One region of the Halomonas sp. HNIBRBA4712 genome, then DNA from elsewhere that is predicted to be linked to it. Evidence: predicted binding sites of a transcription regulator. Region 1 holds the regulator's gene; the other holds the start of a gene.
The links. Region 1 encodes LexA, which represses DNA repair genes until DNA is damaged. Its sites were predicted from a motif close to TACTGTNTANNTANACAGTA; they were not measured.
Positions count from the first base shown of each region.

Region 2: recN (DNA repair protein RecN) is a predicted target of LexA. The motif match lies at 7,656-7,675, and genes of this name have one in related genera.

Region 1 is NZ_JBIFXR010000004.1:35,317-45,833, reverse strand. Features, by position in the region: gene upp (uracil phosphoribosyltransferase) at 1-10, shown strand, start outside; gene ACGK9R_RS09650 (uracil-xanthine permease family protein) at 145-1,374, shown strand; gene mobB (molybdopterin-guanine dinucleotide biosynthesis protein B) at 1,403-1,948, shown strand; gene moaC (cyclic pyranopterin monophosphate synthase MoaC) at 1,953-2,747, shown strand; gene moaE (molybdopterin synthase catalytic subunit MoaE) at 2,748-3,239, shown strand; gene ACGK9R_RS09630 (ribonuclease J) at 3,211-4,794, opposite strand; gene purU (formyltetrahydrofolate deformylase) at 5,149-6,003, shown strand; gene lexA (transcriptional repressor LexA) at 6,154-6,828, opposite strand; gene ACGK9R_RS09615 (TetR/AcrR family transcriptional regulator) at 7,063-7,740, shown strand; gene ACGK9R_RS09610 (L,D-transpeptidase family protein) at 7,718-8,236, shown strand; gene nagZ (beta-N-acetylhexosaminidase) at 8,305-9,318, shown strand; gene ACGK9R_RS09600 (hypoxanthine-guanine phosphoribosyltransferase) at 9,435-10,013, shown strand; gene ACGK9R_RS09595 (pyruvate, water dikinase regulatory protein) at 10,025-10,517, opposite strand, start outside.
Region 2 is NZ_JBIFXR010000011.1:61,727-72,243, forward strand. Features, by position in the region: gene ACGK9R_RS16515 (GMC family oxidoreductase) at 1-1,485, opposite strand, end outside; gene ACGK9R_RS16520 (gluconate 2-dehydrogenase subunit 3 family protein) at 1,492-2,259, opposite strand; gene ACGK9R_RS16525 (DMT family transporter) at 2,509-3,408, opposite strand; gene dnaJ (molecular chaperone DnaJ) at 3,532-4,680, opposite strand; gene dnaK (molecular chaperone DnaK) at 4,795-6,726, opposite strand; gene grpE (nucleotide exchange factor GrpE) at 6,853-7,506, opposite strand; gene recN (DNA repair protein RecN) at 7,703-9,376, shown strand; gene fur (ferric iron uptake transcriptional regulator) at 9,549-9,959, opposite strand; gene ACGK9R_RS16555 (outer membrane protein assembly factor BamE) at 10,032-10,517, shown strand, end outside.

The DNA.
Region 1 (10,517 bases):
AACGCGCTGAGCGCCTCCCGTTTTCATCCGCCCCTTGCGCCTCGCGTTGGGGGCTTTTTTTTGAGCGCGAAAGGGTGGCGCGATGAATCGCCTCACCCCCCGGCGCTTGCTTCACGCAGGACCCTCAAGGGTAAGGATATGGCAATGAGTGGGTTACGACGCCAGCAGAGCTGGCCCAGAACGCTTCTGACCGGGGCGCAGATGCTCTTCGTGGCCTTCGGTGCGCTGGTGCTGGTGCCGCTGTTGACCGGGCTCGACCCGAGTGTGGCGCTGTTCACCGCAGGCGTGGGCACGCTGGTCTTTCACGGCGTGACGCGCCAGAGCGTACCGGTCTTTCTCGCCTCGTCGTTTGCGTTCATCGCGCCGATTCAGGGCTCGATCGCAAGCTTCGGTGTTCCCGCCACGCTTGGCGGGCTGATGGCGGCCGGTTTTGTTTATACCGTTATATCGCAAATCGTGCGTTTTAAAGGGGTCGGGTGGCTCAATAGACTGTTGCCGCCGGTAGTGGTGGGGCCGGTGATCATGGTGATCGGGCTTGCACTGGCACCGGTCGCGGTAAGCATGGCCGTAGGCGAAACCAGCGACCACATCGCCTACGGCCAGGCGATTTTTCTCTCCATGGCGAGTCTTTTCGTCACCCTGGTGCTGGCAGTGTTCGGTCGCGGCCTTCTACGCCTGGTGCCGATCATCGGCGGGGTGATCACCGGCTACGCGCTTTCGCTGATCATGGGGGTGGTTGACTTTAGCCCGATCCGCGAGGCGGCCTGGCTGTCGGTGCCGGCCTTTACCGCGCCGAGCTTTCACTGGGCTGCGATCCTGTTCATGATTCCGGTGGCGATCGCCCCGGCGGTGGAGCACATTGGCGACATGGTCGCGATCGGCTCGGTCACGCGGGAGAACTATCTCGAAAAGCCCGGCCTTCACCGCACGCTGCTCGGCGATGGCCTGGCGACGATGGTGGCGGCGCTGTTCGGTGGCCCGCCCAATACCACCTACTCCGAGGTGACCGGCGCGGTCACGCTGACTCGCGCTTTCAACCCGCTCTACATGATCATCGCTGCCTTGCTTGCGATCGTGCTGGCCTTCGTCAGCAAACTGGGAGCACTGCTTTTGACCATTCCCGGCCCGGTCATGGGTGGGATCATGACGCTGCTGTTTGGCTCGATCGCGGTGGTCGGCATGAACACCCTGGTGCGCGCCGGCCAGTCGCTGACCGCGCCGCGTAACCTGGTGGTGGTTTCGCTGATTCTGGTCTTCGGCATTGGCGGCATGCAGTTCGGCGGCGGGCAGTTCACGCTCCAGGGCGTGAGCCTGGCGGCGCTGGTAGGCATCGCGCTGAACGCGCTATTGCCGGCGGCAAAAGAGCAGGTTTGAAGCGCAGGCGCGATAAAAGGAGGGTTTGATGTCGCTGACACCACGTGCGTTTCCCGTACTCGGCGTGGCCGCCTGGAGCGGTACGGGCAAGACGACGCTTCTGACCGCACTATTGCCGCGGCTTCGCGAATTGGGACTAAACGTCGGCGTGATCAAGCACGCCCACCACGCCTTCGATATCGACAAGCCCGGCAAGGATAGCTACCGGCTGCGCGAAGCCGGCGCCGCGCCCATGCTGGTGGCATCGAGCCAGCGCTACGCGCTGATGCAGGAGACCCCGGGGCGCGAGGCGCCGGATCTCGATCACCTGTTGTCATTAATGGCCGCGCACCAACCGGACCTGGTGATTGTCGAAGGCTTCAAGCAGGCCGCGCTGCCCAAGCTCGTGCTCTACCGCGACGGCATCGGCGATTCGGCGATTCTGCAAAGCGAGTACCTGGTGGCCGCCGCGCTCAAGGGCGAGGTGGGCGAGACGTTCAACGCTTCTATCCCGCGGCTAAACCTTGATAACATCGATGAGATCGCGCGCTGGGTGATCGACTGGACCCGCGCGTTTAGCGAAGACAAAAGGTAACGACATGCAGCTGACGCATTTGAACGCACAGGGCGAAGCCAACATGGTGGATATCGCCGACAAGCAGGCGTCGCGCCGTGAAGCGTTGGCGTCTGGCCGCATCGTCATGGCGCCCGCCACGCTGAAACTGCTAAGCGATGGCGACCTGCCGAAGGGCGACGTGCTCGCCACCGCGCGTATCGCCGGCATTCAGGCGGCCAAACGCACCGCCGAGCTGATTCCGCTGTGCCACTCGCTTTCGCTGAGTAAGGTGAGTATCGATTTCGAGCTCGACTTCGAGGCCAGCGCGGTCAACGTCGAGGCGTTTTGCAAACTCTCCGGGCGCACCGGCGTCGAGATGGAGGCGCTGACCGCGGTATCGGTAGCGTGCCTGACGCTCTACGATATGTGTAAGGCCGCCGACAAGGCGATGCGGATCGAGGCGATCCAGCTCGAGAGCAAGCGCGGCGGCGTGCGCGGCGACTACCAGCGCGACCCGGGCCCGATCGTTACCGGCGAGGGTAGCCCTGGCGAGGTCAGCCTGGGCGAGCGCTGTGCGGTGTCGCCCTGCGTGCGGGTCAAGTTTCTGGCCGAACTGCGCGAGCGGGTCGGCGAAAGCGATTTATCGCTATCACTTGCCGAGCTCGAAAGCCGCGACGTAGCCGGGCTCAAGGCGCACCTCAAAGCGCGAGACGCGCGCTTCGAGGCGCTGTCGGACACCCGTACGCTCTGCGCGATCAACCAGGTGATGGCCAACGACGCTGCGCCGCTTACCAACGAGGACGAGATCGCCTTCTTTCCGCCGGTCACGGGAGGCTGAATGAGCGACCCTTCGATATTCGTATCGGTACAGCAAGCGCCCTTTGCCCTCGATGAGGGCTACGCCGACCTGATCGCGCAACGCCGTGACATCGGCGCGGTGGTGAGCTTCACCGGGCTGGTGCGCGACTTCAACGAGGCGCCGGACGTCACCGGACTCACTCTCGAGCACTACCCGGGCATGACCGAGCGCGCGCTTCACGACATAGGGGTCGAGGCGTTTGAACGCTTTGCGCTCGAGGGCGTCGTGATCGTCCATCGAGTCGGTCGGCTGAGTCCGGGCGACCCCATCGTGCGAGTGGTGGTGGCCAGCGCCCACCGGCGCGAAGCTTTCAGCGCCTGCGATTTCATCATGGACATCTTGAAAACGCGGGCGCCGTTCTGGAAAAAAGAGCACTCCCGCCAAGGCGACTACTGGGTCAAGGAGCGCGAAAGCGATCTCAATGATGCGGCGCGCTGGTCGCTCAGCCCGCCGGCGACTCGCTCGCCATGATTTGAAGGTGGACCTCGGGCAGGTGCTGGCAGTGTTCGCCCAGCCAGTGAACCAGCCCCGGGGTAAGGGCTTCTCTGAGCTCGGCCAGGGTGTCGGCCTTGATCTCCTCAAGGCGCTCGTCGAGCCAGTCGCCAAAGCTCTCCTCGTCGATCGGGCTTGCGTTGCTCGAGTCCAGCATCAGCCGGCCGATGCGCTGCCAGCCAGTGTCGGTGGCGCATACCGGCAGCGCGAGAAACAGCGTGCCGCGGCGCGCGCTGCCTGGCTGGGCGGATTCGAGCCCGGGATGGGGGGTGACGCTGTTCTGATCTACCACGTGGGGGAGCTGCGGGTAGCGCGCCTCGACTCTCAAGCCTTCGTTATCCAGACAGAGCAGGTCGCCGTTGACCGGGGCGAGCGGCGCGTTGATGCCGAGTTCTTCCGCCAGGCGCTGGTGCGCGTGCTGGTGAACCGCCTCACCGTGCACCGGCAAGAGCGCGGCGGGACGAATCCAGCGATAGAGCGTCCTGATCTCCTCCTGAGCGGGGTGGCCGGTGGCGTGAAGCTCCGGGTGGTTGGTTTCGTCGAACACGCTGACGCCGAGCCGGTCGAAGCGCTTTTTGAGCGCGGCGATAGGGCGCTCGTTGCCGGGGATCGCTTTGGCGGAGAAGATCACGTTGTCGCCGGCTTCAAGGTCCATGAACGGGTGGCGTCCTTGCGCCAGGCGCTGCAGGGCGGCACGCGGTTCGCCCTGGCTGCCGGTGGCAATCACTACGACTTCATCGGCCGGTAGATAGCCCAAATCCTGGGGCGGCACCAGCGCTGGAAAGTCATCGAGATAGCCAAGCCCGCGGGCCACGTTCACCATGCGCTCCATCGAGCGGCCCATCAGGCTCACCCGCCGGCCGTTTTGAGCCGCCGCTTGGCCGATCGCCCATACCCGGGCGAGATTGCTGGCAAAGCAGGAGACCACCACGCGCCCTTTGCACTCCTTGAGCGTTCGGCCGAGCGCCTCGGCGACGTCGCCTTCGCTGCCCGCGATGCCGGGCAGCGGCGCGTTGGTCGAATCGCCCACCACCAGATCGAGTGGAGCCAGCGCCTGGAAGTGTGAAGGGTTGACGCTCGGGCCGATCAAGGGCGCGGGGTCGAGCTTCCAGTCGCCGGTATGCAGTACCCGATAGCCGCCGGCGAGCATCATGATGGCGCAGCTCTCGGGAATGGAGTGGGTCATCAGGAGATAGCGCAGCGTGAACGGGCCCTGCTCGACGGCGTCGCCGGGTTCGATCACCTTGATCGCAACGCTGGATAGGTTGTGCTCGGCGAACTTGTGACGCAAAAGGCCCGCCGCCAGAGGGGTGGCGTAGATCGGGCACTGCCATCTTGGCCAGAGCCAGGCGACCGCGCCGATGTGATCCTCGTGCCCGTGGGTGATATAGAGCGCCTTCGGCGTGATCGAAAGCTCGCTCAGCGTCTGGGTATTGGGTACCTGCAGCGGGGCGCTTGGCAGGTCCTGGCGAATCATCATGCCGCAATCGATGGCGATCCAGTGATCCTCGAACCCATAAAGCGTCAGGTTCATTCCTATTTCACCGCAGCCCCCCAGCGGCAAAATGCGCAGGGGAGGGCGGCGACGGGGTCGAAGTTGAACGCGTGATGGATCCATTGAATATGAACAGCCTGAAAAGTAAGGCTTTAACTATACGGTAAGGCGGGGGCGGCTAACAATGATGGCAATGCCCCCGGCGCCTGCTTGCGTTACACTAACGTCTCGTGCCGGGCCAGGCCCTGCGCAGCGATAAAAGCGTCGTTTCACGCCGGTTATCAACGCGTGTCTTCAAGAGTGGGTAAAAGAGCGTATCAATAGAGCGCACTTAGGCGTGTAAGCAAGCGCGTATCCAGGCGCGTACCCAGGAAAGTATTAAAGAGTATATTCATGTCGCATTACTACCGGTTAGTCGTTTCCTGCCCCGACCAGGTGGGCATCGTGGCGCGCGTGTCGAGCTTCATCGCCCAACATGGCGGCTCCATCACCGAGGCGAGCCAGCACTCGGATCTCGAGTCCGGGCGCTTTTTCATGCGCTACGAGATTCTCGCCGATTCGGTCGGCATGAGCCGCGAGGCGCTGGCCGAGGCGTTCGCGCCGATCGCCAACGCCTTCGACATGCAGTGGGCGCTGGTCGATACGCAAGCGCGGCGCAACGTGGTGATCATGGTGTCGAAAGAGTCCCACTGCCTGGTCGATCTACTCTACCGCTGGCAGGCCGGCGAACTCGACTGCAACATCGTCGGCGTCATTTCGAACCATCCGGACATGCGCTCGCTTTCCGAGTGGTACGAGATCCCCTACTTCCATATCGCGGTCGACCCCAACGACAAGCAGGCGGCGTTCGATGCGGTGCAGCGCCAGATCGACGCGCTCGAGGCAGACTGCATCGTGCTGGCGCGCTACATGCAGATTCTGCCGCCGGCGCTGTGCACGCACTACGCCGGGCAGATCATCAACATTCACCACAGCTTTCTGCCGTCGTTTGCCGGCGCCAAGCCTTACCACCAGGCGTTCGAGCGCGGCGTGAAGCTGATCGGCGCGACCTGCCACTACGTCACCGAAGAGCTCGACGCCGGCCCGATCATCGAGCAGGACATTCACCGCGTCAGCCACTGCCACACGCCGACGGACCTGGTGCGCTTTGGCCGCGACGTGGAGAAATCCGTGCTCGCCCGCGGGTTGAGGTGGCACCTGGAGGATCGCGTACTGATCGACGGCAACAAGACGGTGGTTTTCAACTAGACAGGTGGTTTTCAACCAGGCGCGAAAAAGGGGTACGCCAGGTACCCCTTTTGTTTGGAAGTCGCTGTATGGGGTGCGAATCGAGTTGGGTGCGGTGCCGGGCTGCCCGACACGCTAGCGAGGCGTTTTGCTGCTTCCGATTTTAGACGTTTAGCCCAGCGCCTGGCCGCTGCCGCCGCGAATCACGCCCACGCCCACACCTTCGATATCGAGCGCCTGGCTTCGCAGGTCGATCTCGATCGGAGCGAAGTCGCTGTTTTCGGCGTGCAGGGTGACCCGGTGGCCGTCGCGACGAAAGCGCTTGACGGTCACTTCGTCCTCGAGGCGGGCCACCACGATCTGGCCATCGCGCACCCGTTCGGTGCGGTGTACCGCGAGCAGGTCGCCTTCAAGAATGCCGATATCCTTCATCGACAGCCCGCGCACGCGCAGCAAGTAGTCGGCTTTCGGAGTGAAATACTCCGCCGGCAGCGGGCAATAGCGGTCGATGTGCTCGGCGGCAAGAATCGGACTGCCCGCAGCGACCTCGCCGATGATCGGAAGGCCCTGGGTCGACGTCTCGGCGTTTTCGTTTACGTCGTTGGCCGCCTCGGCGACTTCCGGCGTGTCCTGGTTGGGCAGGCGGATACCGCGGGAGGTGTGGCGAATGATGCGGATCGCGCCCTTGCGCTCGAGCGCGCGCAGGTGCTCTTCGGCGGCGTTGGGCGAGCGAAAGCCCAAGGCCTTGGCGATTTCAGCGCGCGTCGGAGGGTAGCCGTACTCGTTCATTGTCTTGACGATAAAATCAAACACGTTCTGCTGACGTACTGTAAGAGGACGGGACATGGCGGACTCCAACGTGACAGGGTAGCTTGAAAAAAATGACTAAAACGATATGTGTTTAATTATACAGTATGTTCCTTCGTCCAGTATATGACTCAAGCCCCGGATTATAAAGCCGTTACGGGTCAATCGACGATGAAAGAGCGGCTTGCCAATTGAGCGCGGGGGCGTAATGGCCTACTATCGCGCTCATGTTTTCTCGCCATGTTTTAAACACTCGTTTTTCTGGAGGGCGCCATGGCCCAGTCTGATACGGTCACGCGTATTCTGGATACGGCAGAAGTGCTGTTCGCCGAGCGCGGCTTCGCCGAAACCTCGCTTCGTACCATTACCAGCAAGGCGCGGGTCAACCTGGCGGCGGTGAACTACCACTTCGGCTCCAAGAAGGCGCTGATCCAGGCGGTGTTCGCACGCTATCTCGACCCGTTCAGCCTGCGCTTTCACGAGGCACTCGATACGCTTGGCGAGCGCTATGGCAACGAGGAAATACCGCTCGAGGTGCTGCTCGAAACCATGGCGAGCACCGTGCTGAGCGTGCCCGCCGAGCGCAACAGCCTGAAGGTATTCATGCGCTTGTTGGGGCTTGCCTACAGTCAGGCTCAGGGGCATCTTCGCCGCTATATTCAGCAGCAGTACGGCGATGTCTTCACCCGCTTCGTCGAGCTCGTGCGCCGTGCAACGCCGGGGCTTCCCGATGCCGAGCGTTTCTGGCGGCTGCACTTCATGCTCGGCACGGTGATCTTCACGCTCTCCGGGCTCGATGCGCTGCGCGATATCGCTGCCAAGGAGTACGACGAACAGGTGTCGGTGCGTGATCTGATCCGCCGCCTGCGCCCGGTGGTGGTCTCGGCGATGAACGCACCGCTTCCCCCCGCGCTCGAGGAGACGCCCCATGCCCACGCCCCGACTGGCTGAGTTACCGCCGCGGGAGGCGCCCTGGCTCGAAATCGACCTGAGCGAACAGCGCCTTCGCGCCTGGCAGGGCAAGAGGCTTGCCCATGAGTGCGCGGTGTCGAGCGGCAAAAACGGCACCGGCCAGCGGGAAGGCAGCGGCCAGACCCCCGCCGGCTGGCACTACGTGCGCGCCGCCATCGGCGCGGGCCTTCCCGAGAACGCGGTGTTTCGCGGCCGGCGCTTTACCGGCGAGGTGTTCACGGCAGCGCTTGGCGAGCGAAACCCGAAGCGCGACTGGATTCTCACCCGCATCCTCTGGCTTTGCGGGCTCGAGCGCGGCGTCAACCGGGGTTGCGACGTCGACTCCCAGCGCCGCTATATCTACCTGCACGGCACGCCGCCTGGCGAGCCCATGGGCGTGGCGGCGTCCCACGGCTGCGTGCGGCTGCGCAACAGTGATCTCTTGTGGCTTTTCGACTTCGCCACGCCGGGCACGCCGGTCTGGCTTCACGACTAACCGGCTCCGGTTTCGCTTGCAGGCGCCAATCGACTAGAATGAGCGCCCGTTTTGCTGGATAGATGCCGATGACGCAACCGCTTGGCCCGGTCATGCTCGACCTGGAAGGGCCCATCATTACCCGCGCCGAAAAGGCGCTGTTGGCCGATACCGCCGTCGGCGGGGTGATCCTGTTTGCGCGCAACGTCGAAGGCGCCGAGCAGGTCAGCGCGCTGTGTGCCGATATTCGCCGCGTTCGCCCGGACATCCTGATCGGCATCGATCAGGAGGGCGGACGCGTACAGCGTATTCGCCAGGGCGTGACGCGCCTGCCGCCGATGGCGCGCATTGGAAAGCTCTACGCCGATGACCCGGCCGAGGGCGGGCAGTTGGCAAACGATGCCGGCTGGCTTCTGGGCATGGAAATGGCCGCCTGCGGGCTCGATCTAAGCTTTGCCCCGGTACTCGATGTCGAAAGCGGGGTATCGAGCGTGATCGGCGATCGCAGCTTTGGCTTTGATCCCGAGCACGTTGCCGAGCTTGGCGCGCGCTTCATTCAGGGCCTGCACGAAGCCGGCATGGCGGCGGTGGGCAAGCACTTCCCCGGCCACGGCGGCATCGAAGCCGACACCCACGTAAGCGTTGCCGAGGACACCCGCACGCTTGCCGAGCTAAAAGCGCGGGATCTTGTCCCATTCACACGACTTGCCGGTCAGCTCGATGGCGTCATGCCGGCCCACGTGGTGTTCAGCGCTTTCGATGCGCGCCCGGCAGGCTTTTCTCCGGCCTGGCTTGGGATGCTGCGCGAGTCGCTCGGCTTCAAGGGCGCGATCTTCTCCGACGACCTGACCATGGCCGGCGCCCACGTCGCCGGCGGCCCTTTGGCGCGGGCGCGCGCAGCGCTTAACGCCGGCTGCGACATGCTGCTGGTGTGCAACGACCGCGAGGCGGCGCTCGAAGTGGTCAAGGGCGTCGGCGGTATCGACAATCGGCGCACCGGTAAGCTGCGCTACGCCCGCGCCCGGCCGGATCTCGAGGCACTTTCTGCGCTCAAGCGCTGGCGCCGCGCCAATGCCCGCTTGAGCGAGCTGGCAAGCCTCTAATCTTTTTCGACGACTCGTTCAACGACCCTTTTGACGATCCAGGCGAACCCACCAAGCGACGATGATTCATCGGCGCCTGGATTCGTTATTTTTTGACATCACCGCTGGAGCCCACGATGGCCAAACTGGATAAACAAGCCCTCGAATCGCTGGATTCGATGCGCGAGCTGATGGATAACGCCGACTGCCTGATCAGCCAGGAAGAAGTGGAAAGGGCGCTTGACCGGATGGCGGAAGCGATCACTGCGGATCTCGGCGACAAGCTGCCGGTATTCTACTGCGTGATGAACGGCGGGCTGATCACCACCGGGCATTTGCTGACCCGGCTAGGCTTTCCGCTCGAGGTGGATTACCTGCACGCCACGCGCTATCGCAACGAACTGCGCGGCGGCGAGCTCTTCTGGCGGGTCTCGCCGGAAGTGCCGATGGCCGGGCGCCACGTGGTGATCATCGACGACATCCTCGACGAGGGCGCGACCCTGGCAGCGATTCTCAAGTACTGCGAAGAGGCGCAGGCGGCGAGTGTGTCCACCGCGGTGCTGGTCGACAAGACCCATGACCGCAAGGCGGTGCCTGGGCTTAAGGCCGACTACTGCGGCCTCGAAGTGGCGGACCGCTACGTGTTTGGCTTCGGTATGGACTACAAGGGCTACTGGCGCAACGCCCCGGGCATCTTTGCGCCCAAGGGCCTCTAAACCTCCAGGGCTCAGCGCGGCGAAAAGCGCCGCGCGAGCCCGGTTTCGGCGATCATGCGCGTCGAGATCTCCTCGATCGAGAAGCGCGTGGTATCGATGAAGGGAATGTTCATCGAGCGGTAAAGCGCCGCCGCCTGCTCGACCTCCTGCACGCACTGATCGATGGAGCTGTAGCGGCTGTTGGGGCGGCGCTCGTTGCGAATCGCCGAGAGCCTGCGCGCGTCGATGGTCAGTCCGAACAGCTTATGACGGTGCGGGGCGAGTACCCGGGGCAGTTTGAGACTGCCGTCTTCATCGAGATCATCCTCGGTCAGCGGGTAGTTGGCCGCGCGGATGCCGAACTGCAGCGCCAGGTAGAGCGAGGTCGGCGTCTTGCCGCAGCGCGACACGCCGACCAGAATCACGTCCGCCTGATCATACTGGTGGGTGCGGGCGCCGTCGTCGTTGTCGAGGGCAAAATGCACCGAGTGGATACGGTCCATGTAAACGTCGTCGCTGCCGATC
Region 2 (10,517 bases), on a different contig from region 1:
GCGCGGATTCATCCGCCGGGCGATCTCTGCGGTCTTGTCGGTGACGTACTGCGCCATGCGCAGGTCGTTGTCGGTGAAATCGAAGGTGATGCGCAGAAGCGGGCGCCCCAGCCGGTCCCGGTAGGTGGGGTCCAGCGACAGGTAATTGTTGGGCGAGGAGTAGTTGCTCGCCTCGCAGCCGATCGACATGGTGCTCTTGTAGTTGTCGACGGTGGCGCGCTTCCAGTTCGAGCCCCAGCGCGGCGTGCCCGGCGGCGTTGGGCGCGCGTTGATCGGCGCCGCGCCGATCGGCGTCACCCGAGTGCTGCCGCCGCCGAAGAAACCGAGGCCCGCGTGGTCGAAGTTATCGTTGTTGAAGTCGTCGATGCCCATACCCACCGCGCCGGCGCCGATGAACGGGTTGAAGTTCTTGTCATCGAAGAACAGCTGCACGTTGTTGGCGGTCTGGTAGGCGTAGTTGCGCCCGGTGGTGCCCTGGCGCGTGGCCGGGTCATACGCCTGGCCGATGTTCGAGGTGAGCATCAGGCGCACGTTTTCGAAGGTGAAGGCGGCAACGACGACGATCTCGGCAGGCTGCTCCCAGCGTCGCCCGGCGGAGTCGACGTAGATGATGCCGGTGGCGCGGCGCCCGCTTGAATCGGTGGTGACCTCGAGCACCTCGCAGTGGGTGCGCGCCTCGAAGTTCTCCTTGCGGATCAGCGCCGGCAGCACCGTGGTGATCGCACTCGCCTTGGAGTAGTTGGCGCAGCCGTAGTTGGTACAGAAACCGCAGAAGGTGCACGGCCCCATGGTCACGCCGAGCGGATTGGTGTAGGTCTCGGAGACCAGCGATGACGGTACCGGAAACGGGCTGTAGCCCATTTCGCGGGCGGTGTCGGCGAACAGCGTCGGCGAGTAGGGCTGCTTGAGCGGCGGGGTCGGGTAGTCGCTGGAGCGCACGCCCTCGAAGGGGTTGCCGCCCGGCTGCTGGCCGCTTGTGAGCTGGCCTGCCCGGCCGGAGGTGCCGGCCACCTTCTCGAAGGCGTCGTAGAAGGGCTCCATCTCGTCCCAGTCGGTGCCCCAATCCTGCAAGGAGAGCTCGTCGGGAATCGCATCCGCGCCGTAGCGCTCCTCGAGGTGGCTTCGCAGGCGAAACTCTTCGGGCTGGAAACGAAAGGTGATGCCCGCCCAGTGGTTGCCCGCCCCACCGGTGCCGTTGCCCGGGTGAAATGAGCCCCACTGGCGCATCGGCAGCGCCGTCTGCGAGGGCGTGTTGCGCATGGTGATGGTGTTCTGGGCGGTGCGCAGCATCAGCTCCTGACGCTGGGCATAGCGCAGCTCGTCGGTGACCGAGGCGATGTTGAAATCCTTTGCGGTATCGCGCCAGGGGCCGCGTTCGACGCCGACGACCCTGAGGCCGGCATCGACGAGTTCGTTGGCGATGATCGCCCCGGCCCAGCCGAGCCCGACCACCACCGCGTCCGTAGGAGGTAGTTTGGTTGCCATGTTCGCTTATCCCTGCGCTTGCCAGTCGGAACGCCCGCCGATACTTACCGGCGTGAACTCCAGGTCTTCGTTGTGTCGCTCGATGTAGTCGCGGTAGTCGTAGCGGGCGCCGGGAAAGCCGAGCATCTTCCAGGACACCATGTCGCGATTGCCGCCGTACAGGGGGTCAGCGAAGAAGCCTTCCATGGTGTTCTGTAGCACGATCTCGAAAAACGCCTGGGAGTCGATGTCGCCCAGCGCGATCTCATTCTGCTCGAGCTGGCCGAGCAGCTGGTCGCGCCGCGCGTCATCAAGCTCGGCAAAGGCCGCGCCGTGGGCGTTTCGGCAGTGATCGTCGAGGGCAGCAAGGCCAATGCGGTAGCGCTGGCCCGGCGTGAGAGGAGACTGGTCGCCCTGCTCCGGCGTGCCCTCCTGAAAGGGGCCGTGCATGTAAAGGCGCTCGAACCCGCCGTAGGCTCCGGCCAGCTGGCGGTCGATGAACACCGCGCAGCCCGCCTCCTTGCCGCTGATACTCAGGTCATCGCCGGGAATCAGGCGTTCGACGATCGCCTCGACGGTCGCCGCCTCCTCGTCGGTGAAGAACTGCCAGCCGGCGCTTTCGTCCACCGGCTCGACGGCCACATTGGCCATCGGCTTCCATTCGGGGGTGCCTTGAAAGGTCAGCGCCTGGGCGGCGCCGGGGGCGGCGGCACCCACCAGCAGCGCCGCCGAGGAGCCCAGAAGCTCCCTTCGGGTCAGGCCGCTCGGGGCGGCGGCCTCGTCTCTCTTTTTCATCACGGTTCCCTTACTTTATTGTGCCTGCGCCACGCCTCGGTAAGCGCCGAGCCTTCGGCCCAGCGCTTACCGAGGCGTGGCAATAAGTAACAGGCTAACTTTTCATCAAGCGTAGGCTAAATAAGCATCCCCTGCCATGCTTGCGCTCCAATTGGATAAAAACCGGCAGGTACGAGAGGGAAAAGAGAAGGAAGGAGCGAGAGGCACGCTAACGGAAAAAGGCGCGCGGAGAGCCCGCGCGCCCGGTCATCAGGGCTTGGCCGCGCGTTTGAAACGCCGCCCTTCGAGCGAGGCCAGCGCCACGCCTGCGAGCATCAGCGGCAGCGCCAGAAGGAAACCGGTGGAGATGGGAATACCGAACAGCACCCAGTCGGCGGCGATCGGCCAGATGAGCGCCACGTACTCGAAGGGTGCGAGCTTCGACACCTCGGCGTAGCGAAACGCCAGCGTCATGGCAATGTGCCCCGCCCCGCCGAACAGCCCCGAAAGCACCAAAAGAGCGAACTCGGCGCTGTTGAGCGACGCCCAACCCAGCGGCCAGGTGGCCAGCCCCGCCAACGACGACACCACGATGAAGTAGAACGCAATGGAGCCGGCGGTTTCGGTGCGCGAAATATGGCGAATGGTGAGCAAGGCGCCGGCGGTCAGAAGCGCCCCGGCAGTGCCGAGCGCGTAGCCCAGAAGCCGCCCGTCGCCGCTGCCCGCACCGAGCTGAGGCACCACCAGCACCGCCATCCCGAGAAGCGCCAGCAAAATCGCCCCGGCGCGGTAGAACGAGAATTTCTCGCCTAATAGCAGCACGCCGCCCACGGCCATGAAGATCGGTGAAAGCTGCACCAAAAGCGTCGCTTCGGCGACCGGCAAAAACGCCACCGCCGAGAACGAGAAGAACATCGCCGCCGCCCCCAGCCCCGAACGCAAGAGATGCCCAAGCGGCCGCCGGGTCGCCAGCGCCCCGGGAAACTCCCGGCGAATCATCAGAAAGATCACGATCGGAATCAGCGCGAACAGCGAGCGAAAGAAGATCGACTGGCCCACCGGCACCGTCTCGCTCACCGCCTTGATGCACACGAACATACCGGTGAACATCACCCCGGAGAGCACGCGAAGAAAAATACCCAGAGACGGGCGATCCTGTAGTCCGGTCATGGTCGACGTCCTTGAACACAAAAAAGTCCCCGGCGGGCACCGGGGACCTTGTACGCTAATGGCTGACGTTCTGCCGCGCTACCTAAACCGTGACGCTAACGCGGCGGACCTGCCTTGCCGTATCTACGGCTTCATCTCTTCGAAGAACTTCTTCACGCTGTCGAAGAAGCCGGTTTTCTTCGGCGAGTGGCTGTGGCTGTTGCTGTCGTCGAAGCTTTTCTGGAGCTGGCGCAGCAGGTCGCGCTGCTCGTCGTTGAGGTTGACCGGGGTTTCGATCACTACCTTGCAGAGCAGATCGCCCGGGGCGCCGCCGCGTACCGGCTTGACGCCCTTGCCGCGCAGGCGGAAGAGCTTGCCGGTTTGGGTTTCCGGCGGAATCTTGAGCTTCACGCGGCCGTCGAGTGTGGGTACTTCCAGCTCGCCGCCCAGGGCGGCATCGACGAAGTTGATCGGTACGTCGCACTGCAGGTGCTTGCCGTCGCGCTTGAAGATCGGGTGCGTTTTGATCGCGACCTGCACGTAGAGATCGCCCGCCGGGCCGTTGTTGATGCCGGATTCGCCTTCGCCGTTCAAGCGAATGCGGTCGCCGGTATCCACGCCGGGCGGAATCTTGACCGAGAGCGTGCGGGTTTCACGCACGCGGCCTTCGGCGTTGCACTTGTGGCACGGCACCTTGATCTGCACGCCGGTGCCGTGACAGGTCGGGCAGGTCTGCTGCACGGCGAAAAAGCCCTGCTGCATGCGTACCTGGCCCATGCCCTGGCAGGTCGGACAGGTGTCCTTGGTGGTGCCGGGCTCGGCGCCGTCGCCGTCGCAGCGGTCGCAGGTGACGTGGCGCGGCACGCGGATATCGACCGTGGTGCCGGCGACCGCGCTCTCGAGATCCAGCTCCAGGTTGTAGCGCAGATCCGAGCCGCGCGCCGGCGCGTTGGGCCCACGCCGGCGCCCGCCGCCACCGCCGAAGATGTCGCCGAAGACGTCGCCGAAGATATCGCTGAAATCCCCCGCCCCGGCGCCGCCACCGCCGAAGCCGCCCCCGGCCTGACCGTCCACGCCGGCGTGGCCGAACTGATCATAGGCGGCGCGCTTCTGCTCGTCGCTGAGTACTTCGTAGGCGTCGGAAACCTCGCGGAATTTCTCCGCGGCGGTCTCGTCATCCGGGTTGCGGTCAGGGTGGAATTTTTGCGCCAAACGGCGATAGGCCTTCTTGATCTCTTTCTGATCGGCCCCTTTTTCGACACCCAGGACTTCGTAATAATCGCGCTTGGACATGGGTCCTACGCCTCCTGGTTAATGATGCTCATCGGGAAAGGCAACGTTTTGTTCCTGGAAACAGCAACGCGGGAGCTGGCTCCCGCGTTGCTGCGTGGCTGGCAAAAAAAGCGCTTACTGCTTCTTCTGCTCGTCGTTGACTTCCTCGTACTCGGCGTCGACCACGTCCTCGTCCGGCTTGGCCTGGGTCTGCTCGCCTTCCTGACCTTCCGCCGCTGAAGCGTCAGCCTGCTCGGCGTACATCTTCTGGGCCAGCTGGCCGGAGGCTTCGGTCAGCGCATCCAGTTTCTTCTGGATGTCGTCCTGGTCGTCGGTCTTGACCGCGGCTTCCAGGTCGCTGATGGCGGTTTCGATGTTCTGCTTCTCTTCATCGGTCGCCTTGTCGCCGGCCTCTTCCAGCGTCTTGCGGGTGGCGTGGATCATGCCATCGGCCTGGTTGCGCAGCTGGACCAGCGCTTCGAACTTCTTGTCTTCGTCGGCGTGGGCCTCGGCGTCGCGTACCATCTGCTCGACTTCTTCGTCCGACAGGCCGCTCGAAGCCTTGATGACGATGGACTGCTCCTTGTTGGTCGCCTTGTCCTTCGCCGAGACGTTCAGAATACCGTTGGCGTCCAGATCGAAGGCTACTTCGATCTGCGGCACGCCGCGCGGCGCCGGCGGAATGTCGGCAAGATCGAAACGACCGAGCGACTTGTTCTGCGCGACCTGCTTGCGCTCACCCTGAACCACGTGAATGGTCACGGCGGTCTGATTGTCATCCGCGGTGGAGAAGGTTTGTGTCTTCTTCGTCGGGATGGTGGTGTTCTTGTCGATCAGTGGGGTCATCACGCCACCGAGGGTTTCGATACCCAGGGTCAGCGGAGTGACGTCGAGCAGCAGCACGTCCTTGACATCGCCGCCGAGTACGCCGCCCTGAATCGCGGCACCCACGGCCACGGCTTCGTCCGGGTTGACGTCCTTGCGCGCTTCCTTGCCGAAGAACTCGGCCGCCTTCTGCTGGACCATCGGCATACGCGTCTGGCCCCCGACGAGAATCACGTCGTCGATTTCAGAGGCGGAAAGACCGGCGTCTTTCAGCGCCATCTTGCAGGGCTCGAGCGAGCGCTGAACCAGCTCTTCGACCAGCGACTCGAGCTTGGCGCGGGTCACTTTCACGTTCAAGTGCTTGGGACCGGTGTTGTCTGCGGTGATATAGGGCAGGTTCACATCGGTCTGCTGGGCGCTTGAAAGCTCGATCTTGGCCTTCTCGGCGGCTTCCTTCAGGCGCTGCATGGCCAAGTTGTCGCCGGAGAGGTCGATGCCGCTGTCGGACTTGAACTGGTCGACCAGGTAGTTGATCAGCGACAGGTCGAAGTCTTCACCGCCCAGGAAGGTATCGCCGTTGGTGGCGAGCACTTCGAACTGGGTTTCGCCGTCGACGTCGGCCACTTCGATGATCGAAATATCGAAGGTACCGCCACCCAAATCGTAAACCGCGATAGTCTTGTCACCGCGCGACTTGTCCATACCGTAGGCCAGTGCCGCAGCGGTCGGCTCGTTGATGATGCGCTTGACGTCGAGACCGGCGATGCGGCCGGCGTCCTTGGTCGCCTGGCGCTGGCTATCGTTGAAGTAAGCCGGCACCGTGATGACCGCCTCAGAAACCGTTTCGCCGAGGTAGTCTTCGGCGGTCTTCTTCATCTTCTTGAGCACTTCGGCGCTGACCTGGGGCGGCGCCATCTTCTTGCCCTTCACTTCCACCCAAGCGTCGCCGTTGTCGGCTTCGGCGATCTTGTAGGGCACCATCTTGATGTCCTTTTGAACGACGTCGTCCTTGAAGCGACGGCCGATCAGACGCTTGATGGCGTACAGGGTGTTTTCCGGGTTGGTGACCGCTTGGCGCTTGGCGGACTGGCCGACCAGCGTTTCGCCGTCATCGGTGTAGGCGATGATCGACGGCGTGGTGCGGCCGCCTTCGGCGTTTTCGATGACCTTGGCGCTATCGCCGTCGAGAACCGCCACGCAAGAGTTGGTGGTGCCCAGGTCAATACCAATAATGCGTCCCATAGCAAAAACCTCGAATTCGGTGGTGACAAAAGATGTAATCGGTCTGCGGCATCGCCGCGGGGTTGGCCTTTATCTGGGGGCCGCCAGCCGCTTTTCAAGGGGAAATTTGCATAATCCCCCGCTCGATCAGCTCGCTTTCTGGCTGACCACGACCATCGCCGGGCGCACCAAACGGCCGTTGAGCAGATAACCCTTCTGCATGACGTCCATCACCGTGTTGGGCTCGAGCTCCGGGTTGGGCACCATGGCCATCGCCTCGTGTACCTGCGGGTCGAAGGGCTCGCCGCCAGGCTCGACGCTTTCGACGCCGAACTTGTGGAGCACGTCGAGCTGCATCTTGAGCGTCATGGAGACGCCTTCGCGGTGCGCATCAGAGGCGCCCTCTTCCATGCTCTCGAGCGCTTTTTCGAGGCTATCGACGACCGGCAGCAGCTCCTTGACGAACTTCTCCAGCGCAAACTTGCGCGCTTTTTCCGCTTCGGCTTCGGCGCGACGGCGCACGTTCTGGGCTTCGGCGGAGGCGCGCAGCGACTGATCCTTCGCCTCGGCCAGGCTCTGCTCGAGCTCCTCGACCCGCGCGGCCAGCACTTCGGCTTCCGGGTTGTCGACGCCGCCCACGGTGTCGATGGTTTCATCGGCGCCCAGCGGCGACTCGTCGTCGAGCACGCCTTCCAGGTCGCCTTCGACCAGGCGCTCCTCGTCGGTCTGCTCGGTCACTTCGGCTTCCTGCTCCTGGCGGGCCAGCTCGTCATCCAACGGGGTTTGCGGTTCTTTTGCCATGCCGTGCTCCTGTAATGAGATAGCGCCACCTCAAGCGGCGGCCTGTTGAGTAAGCATTGCTTTCGCGTATGCACGCTATATGGGGGCCTTGTCGTCCATCTCAAGAGGGGCGTTGAAGTGAGTTATCGACTACTGTATAAAACACCAATCATTGTATAAGCATCCAGTTCTTGTAGCGCCCTGCCCGGGAGGCCCCATGCTGACGCAGCTAGTGATTCAGGATTACGCCATCGTTGACCGCCTCGAGCTCGATTTGAGCGGCGGCATGACCGCGATCACCGGCGAGACCGGCGCGGGTAAATCCATTCTGCTGGGGGCGCTGGGGCTCTGCCTTGGCGAGCGCGCCGAGGCCGGAAGCGTGCGCCACGGCTGCGAGCGCACCGATCTTTCGGCGAGTTTCGAGATCGCCCGCCTGCCCGCCGCCGTCGAGTGGCTCGAGGCGCGGGAACTCGGCGCGGAGGAGTGTCTTCTGCGCCGCGTGGTCACCGCCAATGGACGCTCGAAAGCCTGGATCAACGGCCAGCCGGCCACCGTCGCCGATCTGAAAGCGCTCGGCGAGCTCCTTATTCAAGTACACGGTCAGCACGCCCATCAGGCGCTGATGCGCGAAGAGACCCACCTGGCCCTGCTCGATGATTACGCCGGGCTCAAGGGCAAGCGCCAGGCGTTGGGGGAGACCTTCAAGGAGTGGCGCGCCACCCGCTCCAAACTGAAAAAGCGCAGCGAAGCCGGCAGCGAAGTCGAAGCGCGCCGTCAGCTTCTGCGCTACCAGGTCGAGGAGCTCGACCAGCTCGCCCTGGGCGAAGCCGAGCTCGAGGTGCTCGAACAGGAGCAGCACACCCTGGCCCACGCCGAGGAGACGCTGCGCGAAACCCAGTTCGCCGTCGAGTGCTGCGAAAGCGACGACGGCGGCGCGCTGTCGCTGCTCAATCAGGCCTACGCCCGGCTGAGCGCGCTGCCCGGCAGCGACAAGGGCGTGTTGGCCAACACTCTGGCAATACTCTCGGACGCCCGCATTCAGGTCGAAGAGGCCACCGGCGAGCTCGCCCGCTTCGCCAGCGCCACCGAGCTCGACCCGGAGCGCCTGGCCTGGGTCGACGAACGGCTGGGCGACGTACACCGTATCGCGCGCAAGCATCACGTCGCCCCGGAAGAGCTCTACGCGCTGCATCAGTCGCTTTCCCGCGAGGTGGCCCAGCTCGAGGCCAGCGACGAGGATCTGGAGGCACTGAGCAGCCGGGTCGCCGAGTGCCGCGAGCGCTACCGCGAGCAGGCCAAAGCGCTTTCGAAGGCGCGCCAGAAAGCGGCCGGCAAGCTTGGCAAGGAAGTGCAACAGCAGCTGGCCTTTCTGGCCATGGGCAAGGCGCGTTTCGAGGTCGCGGTTTCGAGCCGCGAAACGCCAAGCCAGGACGGCCTGGACCAGGTGCAGTTTCTGATCAGCGCCAACCCGGGCCAGCCAGCCCGCCCGTTGACCCGCGTGGCCTCCGGTGGCGAGCTTTCGCGCATCAGCCTGGCGATTCAGGTGGTCGCGGCGAGCCACTCCACCATCCCGAGCCTGGTGTTCGACGAAGTCGACGTGGGCATCTCCGGCGCCACGGCGGAAATCGTTGGCCAGCTTCTGCGCAAGCTGGGCGAGAACGGCCAGGTGATGACCGTGACCCACCTGCCCCAGGTCGCCGCTCAGGCGCACCAGCACCTTCACATCGAAAAGCAGGCCAAACGCGACAGCACCCTGACTCACATGGCGTTACTCGACGAACAGGGCCGGGTGAGCGAGCTGGCGCGCATGCTGGGCGGGGTCACGCTTTCCGAGCAGACCCTGGCCCACGCCCGCGAAATGCTCGACGCCAGCCAGCGCCGGCCTCACTGACGGCGCCACAAGGCACGCAGGCGTTCGCCGGTGCCTGCCCCAAACCAAAACGCCCCGGCCGCTTTCGCGGCCGGGGCGTTTTCAATGGCATGCCCTGTTGTTCCCGGGTTTTATTCTAATCAGGAGCGCTCTAACCAAGCGCGTGAGCGCTTTTAAAGCGCACTACAGGGCTTCACGCCTTGGGACGTACGTACAGCACCAGCGCGTGGTCGATCAGCTCGAAGCCATGCTCCTCGGCGATCTCCTGCTGACGCCGCTCGATGATCTCATCGACGAACTCGATGATCTCACCGCTTTCCAGACACACCATGTGATCGTGATGGTCTTCCTGGGTCATCTCGAACACCGCATGGCCGCCATCGAAATTGTGGCGAATCACGAGGCCCGCCGACTCGAACTGGGTCAGCACGCGGTAAACGGTTGCAAGCCCGACATCCTCGCCCGCATCGATCAGTGTCTTGTACACTTCTTCTGCGCTAAGGTGGTGTTGGCCCGAAGCATTTTCGAGAATCTGCAGGATCTTGACGCGCGGCAGGGTCACTTTCAGCCCGGCTTTGCGTAGTTCATGGTTCTGATCGGCCATGGTTGCTCTTCGCAGTAACAGGTTAGGTCGGGTATGATCGACCGAAACCACGATAGTGAAGAACAGGCTCAAATGCAAAAATTGACACGTATCATGACGCTCTCCGTTGCCCTGACCGTTATCAGTGGCTGTAGCTACGTTGGCGTCTACAAGCGCGACATCCCCCAGGGCAACCTGGTCACCCAGGAAATGGTCAACCAGCTCCAGCCCGGCATGACCCAGGAGCAGGTCAGCTACGTCATGGGTCGCCCGCTTCTGGAAGCGCCCTTCGACTCACGCGAGTGGGACTACGTCTACCGGCTGGACAAGGCCTACGCCGGGGTCGAACAGCGCCGCGTCACCCTGACCTTCGACGACCTTGGGCGGCTGGTGAACGTCGAGCAGCAGGGCGATCTGTCGCGTGCGCCGTCGATCAGCACTAACCGCGGCGCGGGGCCGGCAACCGAAACCATGGACCCGGTGATGCCGCTTTTGACGCCCAATCAGCAAACGCCGACACCGACGCCGGAAAACGCCCCGGCCTCGACCCCGCAAAACACTCCCGACCCGCGCCCGGTC